2 regions of the Achromobacter sp. 1011811831 genome follow, and region 1 is predicted to be linked to the other one. Evidence: riboswitches for the same ligand, from Rfam matches in the RefSeq annotation. Region 1 holds a riboswitch; the other holds the start of a gene.

Region 1 (9,250 bases):
CGCCGGGCCAGCTGGTACACGATGGTGATGCAGTTGGCGGTCAGCGTGTTGTAGAAGCGCGGCCGGCGCGCCAGCCCGTTGGCCGTCTCGACATAGGCCAGGAACAGCGCGCGCGGCCCGCCCTCGGGCATGTGCACGCGGTACAGGTAGCCGTCCTCGCCGCGCACATTGGTGCGCACGCGCAGGCTGTCCGCTTCGGTGGACGCCAGCACCGACAGCTCGTACTGACGGAAGAAACCGCCGATCTCGGAGAACGTATCGCCCAGCTTGCGGCGTACCTCGACCGAGAACACCACATGCCCGCCGTCGTTGAAACCGAAGGACACCAGGGCATGGGCGATCGCCGGCTTGCCCCAATAGGACAGCGCGACGTCCACCGATTCCAGGCGCGACAGATCGTAGGTCTCGGTGCGCCAGCGCACGTCGTAGTCGCTGCGCGTGCGCCAGTCGAAGTCGCGCACATCGTGCAGCGTGACCCTGTCGCCGTCGATGTCGCCGCGCGTCGTCCGCGCCACCTCCGGCATCCAGCTGCGCGCATTGGACGGCCGCACGCCCAAGCTCCACCAGGCCAGCAGGCCGAGCAGCGCGGCGCCGAACAGCCAGAGCGGCGCGGCATGTTCCAGCGCCAGGCCCAGCAGCGCCGCGCCGGCCAGCGCCAGCCAGCACGCCACGGACAGCGCGCGCCACGCGCCGCCGCGAGGCGACTGGAACCACAGCGCGCCCGCGCCCCACCCCGCCGCCGCCACGATCGCCGCACCGGCCAGGATGGCGAGGATCATTGCGCGCCTTGCGACGAGGGCGCCTCTTGCGCGTTGCGCGCCTGGGCTTCCCGGTCCTGGCTGCGCCAGGCCGCGCGCCGCTGCCTGATCAAGCGCAGCGCGGCCTGCGACATCTGCCACCAGCCGAACGGCCGGGGGTCGGCCAGCATGCTGAGCGCGCGCGCGTAGTCCAGCGTCAGGCCCGGCGTCCAGGCCATGGTGAGCGCGCGCTTGCGGATCTGCGAGGCCACCCACAATTCCGGCGTCAGCAGCAACCGCAGCAGCACGCGCCAGCCGGCCTGCGGACCATGCAGCCGGCCGACCACGCCGTCCAGCGCCGCCTCCAGCGCGCGCGATACCGAGCTGGAACAGTTGCGGTGCGTCAGGTTGTAGGTGGCATCCTGCCGGTAGGCGTCCCAGAACGCCTGCAGCCTGGCCGCGTCGTAGTTGCGGATGCGCACCTGCGTGGTGGACGGACACCAGGCTTTCGATTCCGTGGCGTAGTCGGGCTGGAACACGCCCGGCACGTCGTTCTCGGCCGTGGCGCGCAGCAGGGCGCCAAACTGTTCGGGGGACCGGTCGATCTCCTGCGCCGGGTACAGGCTCACATACACGCCTTCAGGCGATTCCAGCGCCGCGTGCCCCGTGGAGATGACGCCGTTGACGTCCACGGCCGCGATGTAGCGGTTCAGCATCAGGTAGTTGCGCGTCTGCGCCTTGGCCGAGCCGGACGGGGTCCAGACGTGCACGGTCAGGGCGCGCTCCGATTCCAGCGGCGGGCCGTCGAACACGGTCTGCGCCGGGCCGGCGGACGCGGTCGGCATGAAGTCCGGCCGCGCGTTGACGACCAGCCCGGGATTGGCTCCCAGCGTGCGGACGCGGCGCGCCAGCACCAGCAGCTTGAAGCCGGAGAAGGCCAGGAACAGCCCCACGCAATACGGCACGGTGCCCACGTAGTGCGTGGGATAGGGCTGGAAGAAGAAGATCGCCAGCAGGATCTCGGCCACGCCCGAGGCGAACACATAGCGCCAGCGCGCGTAGCGCACCACGTAGGCGGCGATGCACTGCATCAGGCCATCGACCAGGAACAGCAGGCCGAAGATCATCGACAGCACGAAATGCCCGTGTTGATCGCCCGCCAGGACCAGCACGCCAGCCGTCAGCACGAACAGGCCCTTCACATAGCGCAGCACGCGCTGGCCGCCGACGCCGGACTTTGCGATGGCCAGCGTCGCCAGCCCCTCGATCACGATCAGCGCGGCAAAGCCGTCCAGGGGAAAATACAGCACCCCGTCCAGCGCGTCGATGAACACCACCGCGCCGGCAACCAGGAACAGCCAGCCAGCGACGGCCAGCCCGAGCGCGCGCTTGCGCAGGTAATCGACGCCCAGCAGCAATAGCACCAGATTTCCCATGCCCATGGCGCGCCGCGTCAGAGGCCGCTCTTGCGAGCGGTCAGGATCAGGCGCAGGCCCAGCGCGGCCATGGCGCAGGCGGCGAGCCGGTCCACCCATTTCTTCGCGCGCAGGTAGACGGCCCTCGGCCCCTGGGCCGAGAAGCACAGCGCGACGATGGCATACCAGCCGAACTCGACCAGGAACACCAGCGGCGGCAAGGCGAAATACACCCAGGCCGGCGGCTGCTGCGGCAACAGGGCCGCGAAAATGCTGCCGTACCAGATGGCGGTCTTGGGATTGCTCATCTGGGTGGCCAGTCCCGTCCAGAACGACTTGCGCGCGCTGCCGGGCCGCGCCGCCACCGCGCCGGGCAGCGCGAAGGGCTGGCTCGCGCCGCGCCAGATCCTGTACGACACATGGAGCAGGTACGCGCCGCCGGCGAGCTTCAGGCCCAGGTACAGCCATTCGACGGTTTGCAGTACGGAATAGAGTCCGGCCAGCGCCAGGCTGGCGAACAGGATGCCGCCGATGCCCATGCCCAGCGCCGAGGCCAGGCCGTCCAGGCGCGACTGGCCGATGGCGCTGCGCGCGACGATGACGAAACTCGGGCCGGGCAGCATCGCGCCCAGCCACAGCGCGCCCAGGATGGCCAGAATGAAAGCAGGCGTATTCATCAGGATCTCCCCCCGCGCGGCCGCGCCGCGCGCACGCCTGATTCTTGCACATCCCCGCGGGCGCGATAAAAAAAACCCTGGTTCCAGGAACCAGGGTTTTCCTCCCGCCGGCACAACGGCCCCGCCTTCCGGCGCGGCCGTCATGCGCCTCAGGCGTAGGCTTCGACCGGCAGGCAGGCGCAGACCAGGTTGCGGTCGCCGTAGGCGTTGTCGACACGGGCCACGGGCGGCCAGTACTTGCCGTCGCGCAGCGAGGCCACCGGGTAGGCGGCCTGCTGGCGCGGGTAGTCGTGCAGCCACTCTTCGGCCAGCAGCATCTGCGCGGTGTGCGGCGCGTTCTTCAGGACGTTGTCCTCGCGGTCGCGTTCGCCGCGCTCGACCTGGGCGATTTCCTCGCGGATCGAGATCATGGCGTCGACGAAGCGGTCCAGCTCGGCCTGGCCTTCCGATTCGGTCGGCTCGACCATCAGCGTGCCGGCCACCGGGAAGCTCATGGTGGGCGCGTGGAAGCCGTAGTCCATCAGGCGCTTGGCGATGTCCTCGGCGCTGATGCCGCTGGTTTCCTTGAGCGGACGCACGTCCAGGATGCACTCGTGCGCCACGCGGCCGTTGCGGCCCGCGTACAGCACCGGATAATGGTCGCGCAGGCGGGTGGCGACGTAGTTCGCGTTCAGGATCGCGACTTCGGTGGCGCGGCGCAGGCCGTCGGCGCCCATCAGCGAGATGTACACGAACGGGATCGGCAGGATGCCGGCCGATCCGAAGGGCGCGGCCGAGACCGGGCCGACCTTGGCTTCGCCGGGCAGCTTGCCCTGCTCATTGACCACGCCCGGCAGGTACGGGGCCAGGTGCGCGCGCACCGCCACCGGGCCCACGCCCGGGCCACCGCCGCCGTGCGGGATGCAGAAGGTCTTGTGCAGGTTCAGGTGCGAGACGTCGGAACCGAACTTGCCAGGCTGAGCCACGCCCACCATGGCGTTCATATTGGCGCCGTCCAGGTAGACCTGGCCGCCGGCCTGGTGCACCAGTTCGCAGATCTCGGTCACGGCTTCCTCGAACACGCCGTGCGTGGACGGGTAGGTGATCATCAGCGCGGCCAGCTTGTCGCCGACCTGTTCGATCTTGGCGCGCAGGTCGGGCAGGTCGACGTTGCCGTTGGCGTCGGAGGCCACCACCACCACGTCCATGCCGGCCAGCTGGGCCGACGCGGGGTTGGTGCCGTGCGCCGACGAGGGGATCAGGCAGACGTTGCGCTGATGCTGGCCGTTGGCCTGGTGGTAGCCGCGGATCGCCAGCAGGCCGGCGTACTCGCCCTGCGCGCCGGAGTTCGGCTGCAGGCTGATGTTGTCGTAGCCGGTGATCTCGCACAGCGCGGCCGACAGGCGGTCGATCAGTTCCTTGTAGCCCTGGCTCTGCGAGGCGGGCGCGAAGGGGTGGATCAGCGCGAACTCGGGCCAGGTGATGGGGATCATCTCGGCCGTGGCGTTCAGCTTCATGGTGCACGAGCCCAGCGGGATCATGGTGCGGTCCAGCGCCAGGTCCTTGTCGGCCAGCTTGCGCAGGTAGCGCAGCATGTCGGTTTCCGACTGCACGCTGGAGAACACCGGGTGCACCAGGATGGCGCTTTCGCGGGCCACGGCGGCGGGGATGCCGCTGGCGGCCGCGGCGTCGAGGGCGTCGACGTCCAGCTCGAGGTCATCGCGTTCCAGGCCGGAGGCGAACACGTTGACCAGGGCCTGCAGGTCGGCGGCGGTGACGGTCTCGTCCAGCGAGACGGCCAGACGCGCGCCGTCGACGCGGCGCAGGTTGACCTGGGCGCAGTCGGCCGCGGTCAGGATGGCGGGCGTGGCCGCGCCGGTTTCCAGCAGCAGCGTGTCGAAGAAGCTGTCGTTGGCGACCTTCACGCCCAGCTTGACCAGCTCGGCGCGCAGGATTGCGGTGTAGCGGTTGACGCGGTTGGCGATGCGGCGGATGCCGGCCGGGCCGTGCCACACGGCGTACATGCCGGCCATCACGGCCAGCAGCACCTGCGCGGTGCAGATGTTGGAAGTGGCCTTTTCGCGGCGGATGTGCTGCTCGCGCGTTTGCAGCGCCAGGCGCATGGCCGGGTTGCCCTGCGCGTCCTTGGACACGCCGACCAGGCGGCCGGCCATGTTGCGCTTGTAGGCGTCCTTGCAGGCCATGAAGCCGGCATGCGGGCCGCCGAAACCGAACGGCACGCCGAAACGCTGGGCCGAGCCCACGGCGATGTCGGCACCCCACTCGCCCGGCGCAGCCAGCACGGCCAGCGCCAGCAGGTCCGTGGCCACGGCCACCACCGCGCCCTGCGCGTGAGCGGCGTCGGCCAGCTTGCGGTAGTCGGCCACCGAGCCGGTGCTGTGCGGGTATTGCAGCAGCACGCCGAAGCATTCCGGCAGGCCTTCGGCCTCGTCGCCCACGGCGATCTCGATGTCCAGGCCCTCGGCGCGGGTGCGCACGACCTCGATGGTCTGCGGGTGCACGTGGCGCGAGATGAAAAACACCGGGCTCTTGGACTTGGCGCTGCGGCGGGCCAGCGTCATGGCTTCGGCGGCGGCCGTGCTCTCGTCCAGCAGCGAGGCGTTGGAGATGTCCAGCCCGGTCAGGTCGGCGACCATGGTCTGGTAGTTCAGCAGGGCCTCCAGGCGGCCCTGCGAGATCTCGGGCTGGTAAGGCGTGTAGGCCGTGTACCAGGCGGGATTCTCAAGAATGTTGCGCAACACCACGTTGGGCGTCTGCGTGCCGTAGTAACCCTGGCCGATGTAGCTGCGGTAGACCTTGTTGCGCCCGGCGACCTGCTTGAGCTCGGCCAGCACGTCGGTTTCGCTGCGCGAGGGCGGCAGCGCCAGCGGGGCCTGGCTGCGGATCTTGGGCGGCACGACTTCTTCGATCAGCGCGTCCAGGCTGGGGCTGCCGATCACGGCGAGCATGGCGGCCTGGTCGGCGTCGGAGGGGCCGATGTGGCGGGGAATGAAGTCGGTGTGGGTGTCTAGGGCGCGCGACATGGGGAGGATCTCGGGTGCGTGAGCGTCGGGGACGATCGGTATGGCAGCGCGCGGGCAGGCGGCGGCAGCGGCCAGCCCGCGCGGGACGGGCTTAGCCGTTGGCGACGGCTTCGTAGCCGGCGGCGTCCAGCAGCTTGTCCGCGTCGGCGGCGTTGTCCGGCTTGATCTTGAAGATCCAGGCGGTGAAGGCCGACTCGTTGATCAGGTTGGGATTGCTTTCCAGCTCTTCGTTGAAGGCGACGATCTCGCCGGCCACGGGCGCGTAGATGTCGGAGGCGGCCTTGACCGACTCGACCACGCCGGCGGTTTCGCCAGCGGCCAGCTTGGCGCCGACCTTGACGTCGCCGACGAAGACCAGGTCGCCCAGCTGGTCCTGGGCGGTGTCGGTGATGCCGACGACGAACACGTCGCCTTCGGCTTTGACCCATTCATGGGACTCGGTGTACTTGCGATCGGTGGGCAGGCTCATGGGAACTCCTGGGGCTATTCGGATGGGGAAAAAGGATTGCGCGCCTCGCGCGCGGGCCTGCCGGCCGGCGCGCGCGAAGCTTCGAGTTTACGAGTGTTCGACGGCTTTGCCGTTACGGACAAACGGCAGCTTGCAGACCAGGGCGGGCACCCATTTGCCGCGGATGTCCACCTCGACCGTGTCGCCGGGAACCACGCCCACGGGCAGGCGGGCGAAGCCGATGGACACGCCCAGGGTGGGCGACATGGTGCCGCTGGTCAGCTCGCCCGCGCCCTGCTTGGCGCGCACGGCCATGTGGGCACGCATCACGCCGCGTTCCTGCAGCTTCAGGCCGAGGAAGGCGGCCGGGGTGGCGAATTGTTCCAGCGCGTCGCGGCCGATGAAGCGGCGCTCGGCGTTCTTCAGCGATACCGTCCAGGTCAGGCCGGCCTGGTCGGGCTGGATCAGCTCGTCCATGTCCTGGCCGTAGAGGTTCATGCCGGCTTCCAGGCGCAGCGTGTCGCGCGCGCCCAGGCCGCAGGGACGCACGCCCTGCGCAGCCAGGTCGCGCCACAGCGCGACGGCCTGCGTGGCGGGCAGCACGATCTCGAAGCCGTCCTCGCCGGTGTAGCCGGTGCGGGCCACCAGCGTATCGTCGCCCACCTGGGCGGCCACGAACGGGGTCAGCGGTTCGCTGGCGGCCTGCCAGGCCGGACGCGCGGCCCAGACCTTGGCGCGGGCGTTGGGGCCCTGCACGGCGATCATGGCCAGGTCGCGGCGCGGTGCGATGGCCACGTCGAATTTGCCGGACTGCCGGACGCGCTGCATCCAGGCGATGTCCTTGTCGGCGGTGCCGGCATTGACCACGACGCGCCACTGGTCGGCGGCGAAGAAATAGATGATCAGGTCGTCGATCACGCCGCCCTGCGGATTGAGCATGCAGCTGTACAGCGCCTTGCCCGGCACGGTCAGCTTGGCCACGTCATTGGCGACCAGGCGCTGCAGGAAGGCGAAGGCGTCCGGGCCCGTCACATCGACGTTGAGCATGTGCGAGACGTCGAACATGCCGGCGTCCTGGCGCACGGCGTGGTGCTCTTCCAGCTGCGAGCCGTAGGCCAGCGGCATGTCCCAGCCGCCGAAGTCGACCATTCGGGCGCCGGAGGCGATGTGTTCGTCGGCCAGCGGGGTGCGTTTGAGGGTTGCGGACATGCGCGGGAACTCCGGAGCGGCAGCGTTGCCAGGGTTGCGGAAAGCCGCCAGCGGACACGCGTCCACGGCACGGCTGAATCTTCCGCCCCTCTGTCCTTTTGCCTGAGAGTTGCCCCGCGTGGCGGGTGTGCACCTTCGGCGCCTGGGCTGCCCGCTACGTCCCCATTCGGGACGGCCTGAAAGGCGCGGCGCCAGGTCTCTCCAGAGTGCTGTTTTGCCACATCGACCGAAAACCGGGACAGGGCAAGCATGGACGGTATGGGTTACCTGAGCGATTCCGGGCGAATTGCGCCTTCGGCGGCGGCCAGCTTGATGGCCGCTCTCTCCCGCAACATGCATGACAGCGGCGCAAGCATACATCGAAACCTCGGGCGCCGGAAAGCGAGGAAACCCGGCTGTCCGCGCGCCGTTCGGGGCCGCGGCCGCTAGCCCAGCGCGGTATCCAGCAACATCATCAGCACGAAGCCCAGCATCAGCCCGCAAGTGGCGTAGACCTCGTGTCCCTTGCGGTGCGATTCGGGAATGATTTCATGGCTGATGACGAACAGCATGGCCCCGGCGGCAAAGCCCAGTCCCCACGGCAGCAAGGCCGCCGACCAGCCCACCACGGCCGCGCCCAGCACCGCGCCCAGCGGCTCCACCAGACCCGACAGCATGCCCAGCGCCACCGCGAAGGCGCGCTTGTAACCGGCGGCCATCAGCGCCACCGCCACCACCAGCCCTTCGGGGATGTCCTGGATGGCGATGCCGGTGGCCAGCGCCGTGCCGCGCAGCGGGTCGTTGCCGGCATAGCCCACGCCGATGGCCAGCCCTTCGGGCAGGTTGTGCAGCGTGATGGCGAACACGAACAGCCAGGTGCGGCGCAGGCGATGCGCCTCGATGCCTTCCCTGCCCTTGATGAAATGCTCGTGCGGCAGGCAGCGGTCCATCAGCAGCAGCACCGCCGCGCCCAGCAGGATGGCGGCGCCGACCAGGATGCCGGCGCCCCAGGGGCCATGCCCCAGCTCGCCGGCCGCGGCGATGCCGGGCGCCACCAGCGAGAAGGCGCTGGCGGCCAGCATGACGCCGGCGCCGAAACCGTACAGGCTGTCCTGCACCTTCTGCGGCAGGGTCTGGGCGAACAGCACGGGCAGCGTGCCCAGCGCGGTCGCGGCGGCGGCCATCATGCCGCCCAGCAGCGCGTCGGCCACGTGCGGCGCGCGCACGTCCAGGTAGACCCAGAGCTGGTACAGGGCCAGGCAGGACACCAGCACGGCCAGCGTCCAGATGCTGACGCTGGTGGCGGCGGGTCGGATCCGGTGTCGGCTGAATGTGTTCATGGGCGCCTCGCTGGCGTAACCGCGATCAGCCCACGGCGGCCGCGTAGCGGCGCGCCACCTCGGGCCAATCGATCACGTTGTAGAACGCGCCGATGTACTCGGGGCGGCGGTTCTGGTATTTCAGGTAGTAGGCGTGCTCCCATACGTCCAGGCCGAGGATCGGGGTATTGCCGTGCATCAGCGGACTGTCCTGGTTGGCGCTGCTCTCGACCACGAGCTTGCCGGCCGGCGTCACCGACAGCCAGGCCCAACCGCTGCCGAAGCGGGTCAACGCGGCCTTGGTGAAGGCTTCGCGGAAGGCATCCAGCCCGCCAAGGTCGGACGCGATGGCATGCGCCAGCGCGCCGTCGGGCGCGCCGCCGCCGCGCGGCGACATCACGCTCCAGAACAGGCTGTGGTTGGCGTGACCGCCGCCGTTGTTG
Region 2 (9,250 bases), on a different contig from region 1:
GCCGCCTGACCGACAGCGGCGACTGGCGCGAGACCATCGACCTGCACTGCCACCGCTACATGCTGGAGGACACGCGGCTGGGCCTGTCCTTCCTGGTGTCGACGGGCCGCTGGGCCGGCGTGCCCATGCCGGTGGCGCAGGGCCTGCTGGCCCTGGCCTCGGCGCTGACCGGGCGCGACCTGTACGCCGAGGGTCGCACGCTGGAGAACCTGGGCCTGTCCACTCTGTCGCGCGCCGACATGCGCGCGCTGCTGCAGGAGGGCTATTGAGATGGCCGCCCCCTTGTGCGTGATCGGCGCCGGCCGCATGGGACAGGGCATCGCCGCGTCCTACCTGATCGCCGGCCTGGAGGTGTCGCTGATCGACCTCAAGCCCCGCGCCGCCGATGAACAGGCGCGCGTCCACGATGCGGCGCGCGCGGCCGTGCGCGCCGAGCTGGGCATGCTCGCGCGGCTGGGCGTGCTGAGCGAGGACCAGGCCGACGCCGCGCTGGCCCGGCTGCGGTTGCGCGCGAGGGACGACGCGGCCGCCGACCTGCGCGCGGCGCGCGCGGTGTTCGAGGCCGTGCCCGAACGCCTGGACGCCAAGCGTGACGCGCTGCGCTGGCTGGACGAGGCCTGCCCGGCCGACGCCGTGGTGGCATCGACCACGTCCACCTTCCTGGTCACCGAACTGGCGGCGCTGACGGCGCATCCGCAACGCTTCCTGAACGCGCACTGGCTCAACCCGGCCAGCCTGATCCCGCTGGTGGAAGTCAGCCGGGGCCCCGCCACCCGCGACGCCGCCGTCGACCAGCTGCTGGAACTGCTGCGCATGGCGGGCAAGACGCCGGTGATGTGCGCGCCGTCCGCCGGCTACATCGTGCCGCGCATCCAGGCGCTGGCCATGAACGAGGCGGCCCGCATGGTCGAGGAAGGCGTGGCCAGCGCCGAGGACATCGACACCGCCGTGCGCCTGGGCTTCGGCCTGCGCTTCTCGGTGCTGGGCCTGCTGGAATTCATCGACTGGGGCGGCGGCGACATCCTCTACTACGCCTCGCGCTACCTGGCCGGCGCGCTGGACCCGCGCTTCGCGGCGCCGGACGTGATCGCGCGCAACATGGAACAGGGCCGCAACGGCTTGCGCGACGGCCAGGGCTTCTACGACTACGCCGGCGTGGACGTGGACGCGTATCGGATGCAGCGGCTGGAGCAGCTGCGCGACCGGCTGGCGCTGCTGGGCCTGCTGCCGCGCTGTGGCTCGGCGCTGGCCGGGGCCGGCGCGGCGCCGGCCGCCTGACCGGAGACCGCCCGGCAGACCGGCCTGGGCAACGCCTGCCGCCGCGGCTCCCTGGCGCGTCCGCTCAACGGCCTCCCGTCTCCAGCGCGTCCAGCACCTCATAGGCCAGGCGCACGCGATCGGCGTTGGGATAGTTGCGGTTGGCCAGGATCACGATGCCGATCCGGCGTCCCGGCACGAAGGCGACGTAAGCGCCAAAGCCATTGGTGGCACCGGTCTTGTTGATCCAGGCGTCGGCGCGCGGCGCCAGCGGCGGACGCAGCGCGCGCACGTCGTGCGTCTCGAGGGCGACCGTGTTGGCATTGCCTTCCAGCACGGTGTCCAGCGGCGCCGGATAGCGGTACTGCTCCCACACCAGGTCCTGCGTCATGCCGCCCAGTTCGAAATAGCCCCGGTGCGTGTCGGCGATGGCCTGATCCAGCTTGGCGTCGCCGCTGGTGCCGCCCAGGTTCAGCTCCACGAAGCGCAGCAGGTCGCGGGCGCTGGTCTTGACGCCGTAGGCCTCGTCGGCCAGCACGCCGGGACTCACGCGCACCGGCTGGTTGCGCTTGTCATAGCCCTGCGCGTAGCGCGCCATCTGGTCGGCCGGCACCTGCAGATAGGTGCTGGGCAGGCCCAGCTTGGGCAACAGCGTGCCCTGCATCAGCGGCACATAGGCCTGGCCCATGGCATTGGCGGTCGCCACGCCCAGCATGCCGATGCTGGGATTGGCGTAGGTGCGGCGCGTGCCTTCCGCGTAGCTGGGCTGCCAGGCCTGCAGATAGGCCATGAGCTGGGCGCGGTCGCGCACCGTGTCGGGCACCTGCAGCGGGAAGCCGCCCGCCGTATGCGTGGCCAGGCCCAGCAGCGAAACCTTGCCAAAGGCGCTGCCCGCCAGCTCGGGCACGTGGCGCTCGACCGGATCCGCCAGCGACAGCCGGCCCAGCGCCTGGGCGTAGGCGGCCAGCGTGGCCGAATAGGTCTTGCTGATCGAGCCCACTTCGAACAGCGTGTCGTTGGTGACCGGCGCGCGCGTCTCCCAGGAAGCCAGGCCGAAGCTGTAGAAATGCTGCTCGCCCTGCCGGGTCACGGCCACCGCCATGCCGGCGATTTCATGCTGCTTCATCACCGTCAGCACGGCCGCGCGCACGCGCGCGTCGGCGTCATGGATGGGGGACAGCGCCGACGCGGGCAGCGATGCGGCAAGGGTGACGGCCAGCAGGCAGCGGCGGAACAAGGCGGACAGGCGCATGGAGAACTCCCGGAAAACAGCGCGAACAAGACGGGCGGGGCCAGGCGGCGGCATTGCCGCCGGGCGGCGACGACGGGCATGCCGGCGCGCGCCCCGCGCGAACCCAGGATGGTAGCGCCGCCGCGCTCATACTGGTACTAACCCTGAATTCCAGGACGCGGAATATTTGGCTATCCTGCCACGGTCGTAGCAAACACCACGCAGAAGAGACTCGCCCCGGCCCGGCCGCGCGGCGGGCGCCGACGGAGCAACCGCCCCGGAAACTCTCAGGCAGACAGGACTGCGCGGTGTAGACGATCTGGAGAGAGGCGCCTTGCGCGCCCACCGAAGGGGAACCCCGGCACGCGCCGGGCAAAGCTCTCAGGTACCGGGACAGATGGGGTGCAGCGGCCGTCCGGCCGTCGCCACGCCATCTGGAGCAATCATGCCCCGCATCGCCATCATTGGCGCCGGTATTACCGGCGTCACGTCCGCCTACGTCCTGCGCAAGCAGGGTTACGACGTTTCCGTCTACGACCGCCAGCGCTACCCCGCGATGGAAACCTCCTACGCCAACGGCGGCCAGCTGTCGGCCAGCAACGCCGAGGTCTGGAACAGCGCCGCCACCGTGCTCAAGGGCCTGCGCTGGCTGGGTCGCAGCAACGCGCCGCTGCTGCTCAATCCGCGCTTGAGCTGGCACAAGTATTCCTGGCTGCTGCAATTCATGCGCCAGATCCCCAACCACCGCCGCAACACCATCGCCACCACCCGGCTGGCGATCGAGGCGCGCCAGCACCTGTACGACATGGCCGAGGCCGAAGGCATCGACTTCGACCTGGAGCGGCGCGGCATCCTGCACATCTACCACGACGCCGCCAGCTTCGAGGCCGCGCGGCGCGGCAACGAGCTGCTGCGCGAAGGCGGCCTGGAACGCTACGCGGTCACGCCCGAGGAGGCGCGCGACATCGAGCCGGCGCTGCAAACGGCCTGCCACGCCGGCTTCTACACGCCGTCCGACGCCACCGGCGACATCCACAAGTTCACGCGCGGCCTGGCCCAGGCCTGCGAGCGGCTGGGCGTGCGCTTCGTGCAGGACGCCGACGTCGCCGCGATCACGGCCGACGGCGCGGGTTATGCGCTGGACCTGGCCGGCGCGGACGGCGGCGGCGGCGACCGGCACCAGGCCGACGCCGTGGTGGTCTGCGCCGGCGCGGCCAGCCGGCGCTTCGCGCGGCAACTGGGCGACACGGTCAACATCTATCCGGTCAAGGGCTACTCGATCAGCGTGCACCTGGACGACGCCGCCAGCCGCGAGGCCGCGCCGCGCGTCAGCCTGCTCGACGAGGCCGCCAAGATCGTCACCAGCCGGCTGGGCGACCGCTTCCGCGTGGCCGGCACCGCCGAGTTCAACGGCTACAACCTGGACATCCGCGCCGAACGCGTGCAGCCGCTGGTGGACTGGACCCGCCGCCACTTCCCCGGCGTCAGGACGGCGCGCGTGGTGCCCTGGTGCGGGCTGCGCCCGATGACGCCGGACATGATGCCGCGCGTGGGTCCGGGCAAGCGGCCGGGCGTGTTCTACAACACCGGCCACGGCCACCTGGGCTGGACCTTGTCGGCGGCCACCGCGCAGCTATTGGCGGCCAGCGTCGGCGAACGGCTGCGGCCGCACTGAGACGACGCGGGCGCGGCGGCGCCCGCAGCCGGCTGGCCGCAACCGACGGACCACCGCTCGCCGCCAGTGATTGGCCGCCCGCGGCTCGCCGCCCGTCGCCTTGCGCTAGCGCGCCAGCCGGCGCATCGCCAGCGCGACGATCGCGGTCGAGGTCAGCTGCATGGCGGCCACCACGTACAGGCCGGCGGCCACGCCGCCGGTCCATTCCTTCATCCAGCCCATCATGAAGGGCGTGGCGAAGCCGGCCAGGTTGCCGACCGAGTTGATGAAGGCGATGCCGCCGGCGGCGGCCGTGCCGGTCAAAAAGCCCGCCGGAATCGCCCAGAACACGGGAAACGCGCCCAGCACGCCGATGGCGGATACGCTCAGCGCGGCCATCGCCAGCACGGGATTGCCGATGTAGGCGGCGGTCAGCGCAAGCCCCGCCGCGCCGACCAGCGTGGCGCCGGCGCAATGCAGGCGCCGCTCGCCGGTCTTGTCGGAGTGCGCGCCGTTGAGCACCATCGCCACGGTGCCCAGCGTGAAGGGGATCGCCGACAGCAGGCCGATGTCCAGCGCGCCGCGCACGCCCAGCTCGCGCACCAGCGACGGCATCCAGAACGCCAGCGTGGCGTTGCCGCCGACGATGCAGAAATAGGCGGCCGTGCACAACCACAGCGCCGGCTGGCGCAGGGCCTGGGCGAAGCTGGCGTGCTTGCCGCCGTGGCGCTGCTCGGCCTCCAGCTCGGCTTCCAGCGCCGTCTGCTCGGCGGCCGACAGCCAGCGCGCCTGGCGCGGCCGGTCCGGCAGGTAGCCCAGCACCACGATGCCGGCGATCACCGAGGGTATGCCCTCCAGCACGAACAGCCATTGCCAGTTGCGCAACGGCGCCACGCCGTCCATGCCGCTCATGATGAGGCCCGCGATCGGGCCGCCGACCACGCCGGCGATGCCGAAGGACGTCATGAACCAGCCGTTGATGCGGCCGCGCCGGCCGGCGGGGATCCAGTACGTCAGGTACAGCATGACGCCGGGAAAGAAGCCCGCCTCGAACACGCCCAGCAGGAAGCGCAGCAGATAGAACGAGAACGGCGTCGTGACGAAGGCCATGGCCATCGACGTCAGCCCCCACAGGATGGTGATGCGCGCCAGGGTCTTGCGCGCGCCGATGCGCTGCAGCAGCAGATTGCTCGGCACCTCGAACAGGAAATAGCCGATGAAGAAGATGCCCGCGCCCAGGCCGTACACGGCCTCGCTGAAGCGCAGGTCCTGCAGCATCTGCAGCTTGGCGAAGCCGACGTTGACGCGGTCGATCCAGGCGAGCAGGAACAGGAAGATCAGGAAAGGAATCAGCCGCCACGCGACCTTGCTGTGCATGCGGGCGGAATCGACGGCCGGGGCATCGCCCCGGGAATGCTGCGGGGCCAGCTGTGCGGCGGGCTGCGGGGATACGGCATCCATGACTAGTTCCTTGGTGTACCGGACTGGGTTGGGGCCCAACCCGTTACAACCAGGCAGGGCGACGCATCAAGATTTTTAAATTTCTTATAAATATATTTTGAAGCATCGCAAAAATGCAGTAATCGGGAATTACCCGCAGTCGAACCCGCGGCGGGCCGAATCCGCCGCCGGTCTGTTCCCTCGGCCTTCCGGCTTCAGGCCAGCAGATCCTTGGGCAGCGCCGCGATGAAGGACGCGAAGCTGATCGAGCCCTGGCCGGGGCTCATGTGCCGCGTCATCAGCGTGGCGGCGCGGGCCGCGTCCTGGGCCTGGATCGCGGCGACCAGTTCGCCGTGCTGCGCCCAAGAGGAAGCCAGGTGGCCGAAGGCCGAATAGGCGTGGCGGCGGTAGGCGCCGGTGCGCGAGCGCATGCGCAGGATCTCCTGGCGCAGATAGGGATTGCGCGCGCCCTGGTAGAGCGCGTCGTGGAAGCGCCGGTTGTGGTCCTGCCAGGCTTCCGCGTCCTCGCGCCGCGCCACCGCGCCGGCGCGTTCGTGGATGGCGGCCAGTTCCTCGCGCTCGGCCGGCGTCATGCGCTCGCAGGCCAGCCGCGCGCCGATGCCCTCCAGCTCGGCCAGCAGTTCCCACATCGCCAGCAGCTGCGCCACGTCCATCTTGGCCACCACCATGCCGCCGCGCGGCAGGCTGTTGAGCAGCCCTTGCGCCTGCAATTGCAGCAAGGCCTCGCGCACCGGCGTGCGCGACACCTCGTAGGTCTGCATCAGCTGCTGCTCGTCCACGGCGTCGCCCGGCAGCAGGCTGCCGTCGCGGATGGATTCCTCGATGGACAGGCGTATGCGTTCGGCGGCCTTCATCGCGGCGCTCCCGGAATCGAAAGGTTCAGGCGTGCACGGTTCGTCATATTATTTTCTTGACTTCTATAAATATATTTATGACACTGGAATCTTATTTTAAGACCTAAGCGTAGCAGGAGACACCCGTCATGGACGAGAAACGCAAGGAAGACTGGCAGTCCTGGGTCGAGCTGGCCTTCCTGAGCCACGGACTGGCCGTGCCGCCGGACGCGCAACGGGCCGTCGCTCGCACCCTGATGCGCCTGTCGGCCGTGGCCGCCGAGATCGCGCCGCTCGAGGATGGCCATGATTGACGCCTCTGCCTTCCTCTCCGTGGCCGGCGCGCGCGCGGCCTATCGACGCGCCGCGCCGCCGCTGCGCGACGCCCACGTCGCCGCCCTGGCCGCCGGCTTCACGCGCCGCGCCGCGCCGCTGGGCTGCGTGGTCCAGCTGTTCGCCCCCGCGTCGGCCCCCGCCGATGCGGACGGGCTGCTCGCCGGCGTGCCGCTGGCGCACAAGGACGCCTTCGACACCGGCCTGCATGCGCCCCGCCTGGGCGGCCCGCGAGCGACGGGCGCGCCCCGTCCCGCCGCGTCCGTGCTGCGGCGGCTGGCCGGGCATGGCGCGCTGAACCTGGGCGCGCTGGCGATGGCCGAACATGCCTGCGGCGCTACGGCGGAGAACCCGCACGCGCCAGCCCTGATGAACCCGCTGGACAGCGCGGCGGCGGTCGGCGGCTCTTCCAGCGGCTCGGCGGTCGCGGTGGCGGCCGGCCTGTGCCCGGCCTCGCTGGGCACGGACACCGCCGGCTCGGTCCGCATGCCGGCCGCGACCTGCGGCCTGATCGGCCTGAAGCCCACGCCGGGACGCTTGTCCGCGCAAGGCGTGGCCCCGCTCGCGCCGACGCTGGACACGGTGGGCGTGATCGCCCGCGACGCGCTGGACGCCGCCAGCGTCTTCGCCGCCGCCCTGCCCGCCGGCGACGAAGATCCCGAGCTGCCCTTGCGGCCGGACGCGCTGGAGCGCGAGCTGGCGCGCCCGCGCGACTGGCGCATCGCCAATGCGCTGCATGCGGATGGAGAGGATCCCACGGTCGCCGCCGCGCTGACGGGCTTCGAGCAGCGCCTGCGCGGCGCCATCGGGCTGAGGCCGGCCGCGCTGCCCGACCTGGACCGCCTGAACCGGCTGGCGCAGATCGTGCTTCACGCCGAGGCCGCGCTGGCGCTGGCGGCGGCCGTGCGCGGCGGCCTGGACACGCTGGCCCCGTCGACCCGCGCCATCGCGCTGCCGGGCTGGGCCATGCCGGCCGTCTGGTATCGCCACGCGCTGGCGCAGGCGGCGCCGCTGCGAGCGGCCTTCCTGGCCGGCAGCCTGGGCGACGCCGACCTGCTGCTGGCGCCCTGCTTCCCGCAAGGCGTGCCGGACCGCGACGCGGTCACGACCTCCAGCCCCGCCTTCGACCCGCGCGCGCTGGCCGCGCTGCATCGCCATCACGCCTACGTCAATTTCCTGGGCCTGCCGGCGCTGGTGCTGCCGGTGGGCCTGGACGGCCGCGGCCGCCCCGTCAGCGCGCAGCTGATCGGCGCGCCGGGCAGCGAGGCGCGGATGCTGGCCTTCGCCCGCCAGTTCGCCCTGCCCCACTCCACGTTTTTGCAACGCTGACCCATGGGAACCACCATGTCCAAGATCACCGCCTCCCCCGCCCTGTCGCGCTTTCGCGTTCTCGACCTGTCGCGCGTGCGCGCCGGCCCGACCTGCGTGCGCATCCTGGCGGACTTCGGCGCCGACGTCATCCGCATCGAACCGCCCGCCGGCGTCGATCCCAACGAAGCCATGTTCGCCGCCGACCGCCACGGCGGCGACTTCCAGAACCTGAACCGCAACAAGCGCTCGTTGACGCTGAACCTGAAGAAGCCTGAAGGCCTGGCCGTGCTGCGCAGCCTGGTCGCCACCGCCGACGTGGTGGTCGAGAACTGGCGCCCGGACGTCAAGGCGCGGCTCGGCCTGGCCTATGAGGACCTGCGCGCCATCAACCCGCGCATCATCCTGGCCAGCATCTCCGGCTTCGGCCAGGATGGCCCCTATGCGGGCCGGCCTGGCTTCGACCAGATCATCCAGGGCATGGGCGGGCTGATGTCGGTCACCGGCCATGCCGGCGGCGGACCGCTGCGCGCGGGCCTGGCCGTGGCCGACTGCGGCACCGGCATCTACGCGGCGGTCGGCATCCTGCTGGCCTTGCTGGAGCGCGAGCGCTCGGGCGAGGGCCAGTGGGTGCACAGCTCGCTGCTGCATACCCAGATCGCGCTGATGGACTTCCAGGCGGCGCGCTACCTGAACGAAGGCGATACGCCCGCACAGGCCGGCAACGACCATCCCACCAGCAGCCCAATGGGCCTGTTCGAGGCCAGCGACGGCGCCTTCAACCTGGGCGCCTCCGGCGAGGGCAACTGGAAGCGCCTGTGCGACTGCCTGGACGCGCCGCAGTGGCTGCAAGACCCGCGCTACGCCACCGAGAAGCTGCGCGTGGCCAACCGCGCCCCGCTCAATGAAGCGCTGGCGCGGCGCTTCCGGGAAGCCAGCGTGGCCCACTGGGTCGAGCTGCTGAACCGCGCCGGCGTGCCGGCCGGCCCGGTCTACACCATTCCCCAGGTATTCGAGGACGAGCAGGTGCGGCACCTGGGCGTGGCGCAGTCCGTGACCGGCGACGATGGCCAGGCCTACCGCCTGATCTCGCAGCCCGTCACGCTGACGCGCACGCCCGCCGCCATCGCCCGCCCCGCGCCGGGCTGGGGCGAGCACACCGACGAGATGCTG

What was found. A riboswitch is a leader RNA that binds a small molecule or an ion and turns the genes downstream of it on or off. The one in region 1 is predicted to bind glycine.
Region 2: another riboswitch for glycine. It lies ahead of AC6LJ9_RS09520 (D-amino acid dehydrogenase); the one in region 1 lies ahead of gcvT (glycine cleavage system aminomethyltransferase GcvT).

The regions. Positions count from the first base shown of each region.
Region 1 is NZ_JCBANG010000029.1:32,836-42,085, reverse strand. It holds gene AC6LJ9_RS13485 (Lnb N-terminal periplasmic domain-containing protein) at 1-779, opposite strand, end outside; gene AC6LJ9_RS13480 (HdeD family acid-resistance protein) at 776-2,173, opposite strand; gene AC6LJ9_RS13475 (LysE family translocator) at 2,191-2,829, opposite strand; gene gcvP (aminomethyl-transferring glycine dehydrogenase) at 2,979-5,852, opposite strand; gene gcvH (glycine cleavage system protein GcvH) at 5,944-6,321, opposite strand; gene gcvT (glycine cleavage system aminomethyltransferase GcvT) at 6,409-7,509, opposite strand; glycine riboswitch at 7,590-7,724, opposite strand; glycine riboswitch at 7,754-7,848, opposite strand; gene AC6LJ9_RS13455 (ZIP family metal transporter) at 7,935-8,828, opposite strand; gene AC6LJ9_RS13450 (superoxide dismutase) at 8,854-9,250, opposite strand, start outside.
Region 2 is NZ_JCBANG010000017.1:68,746-77,995, reverse strand. It holds gene AC6LJ9_RS09535 (NAD/NADP octopine/nopaline dehydrogenase family protein) at 1-269, shown strand, start outside; gene AC6LJ9_RS09530 (3-hydroxybutyryl-CoA dehydrogenase) at 271-1,278, shown strand; gene ampC (class C beta-lactamase) at 1,343-2,509, opposite strand; glycine riboswitch at 2,701-2,802, shown strand; glycine riboswitch at 2,806-2,887, shown strand; gene AC6LJ9_RS09520 (D-amino acid dehydrogenase) at 2,934-4,163, shown strand; gene AC6LJ9_RS09515 (MFS transporter) at 4,269-5,603, opposite strand; gene AC6LJ9_RS09510 (GntR family transcriptional regulator) at 5,798-6,457, opposite strand; gene AC6LJ9_RS09505 (hypothetical protein) at 6,586-6,750, shown strand; gene AC6LJ9_RS09500 (amidase) at 6,743-8,098, shown strand; gene AC6LJ9_RS09495 (CaiB/BaiF CoA transferase family protein) at 8,114-9,250, shown strand, end outside.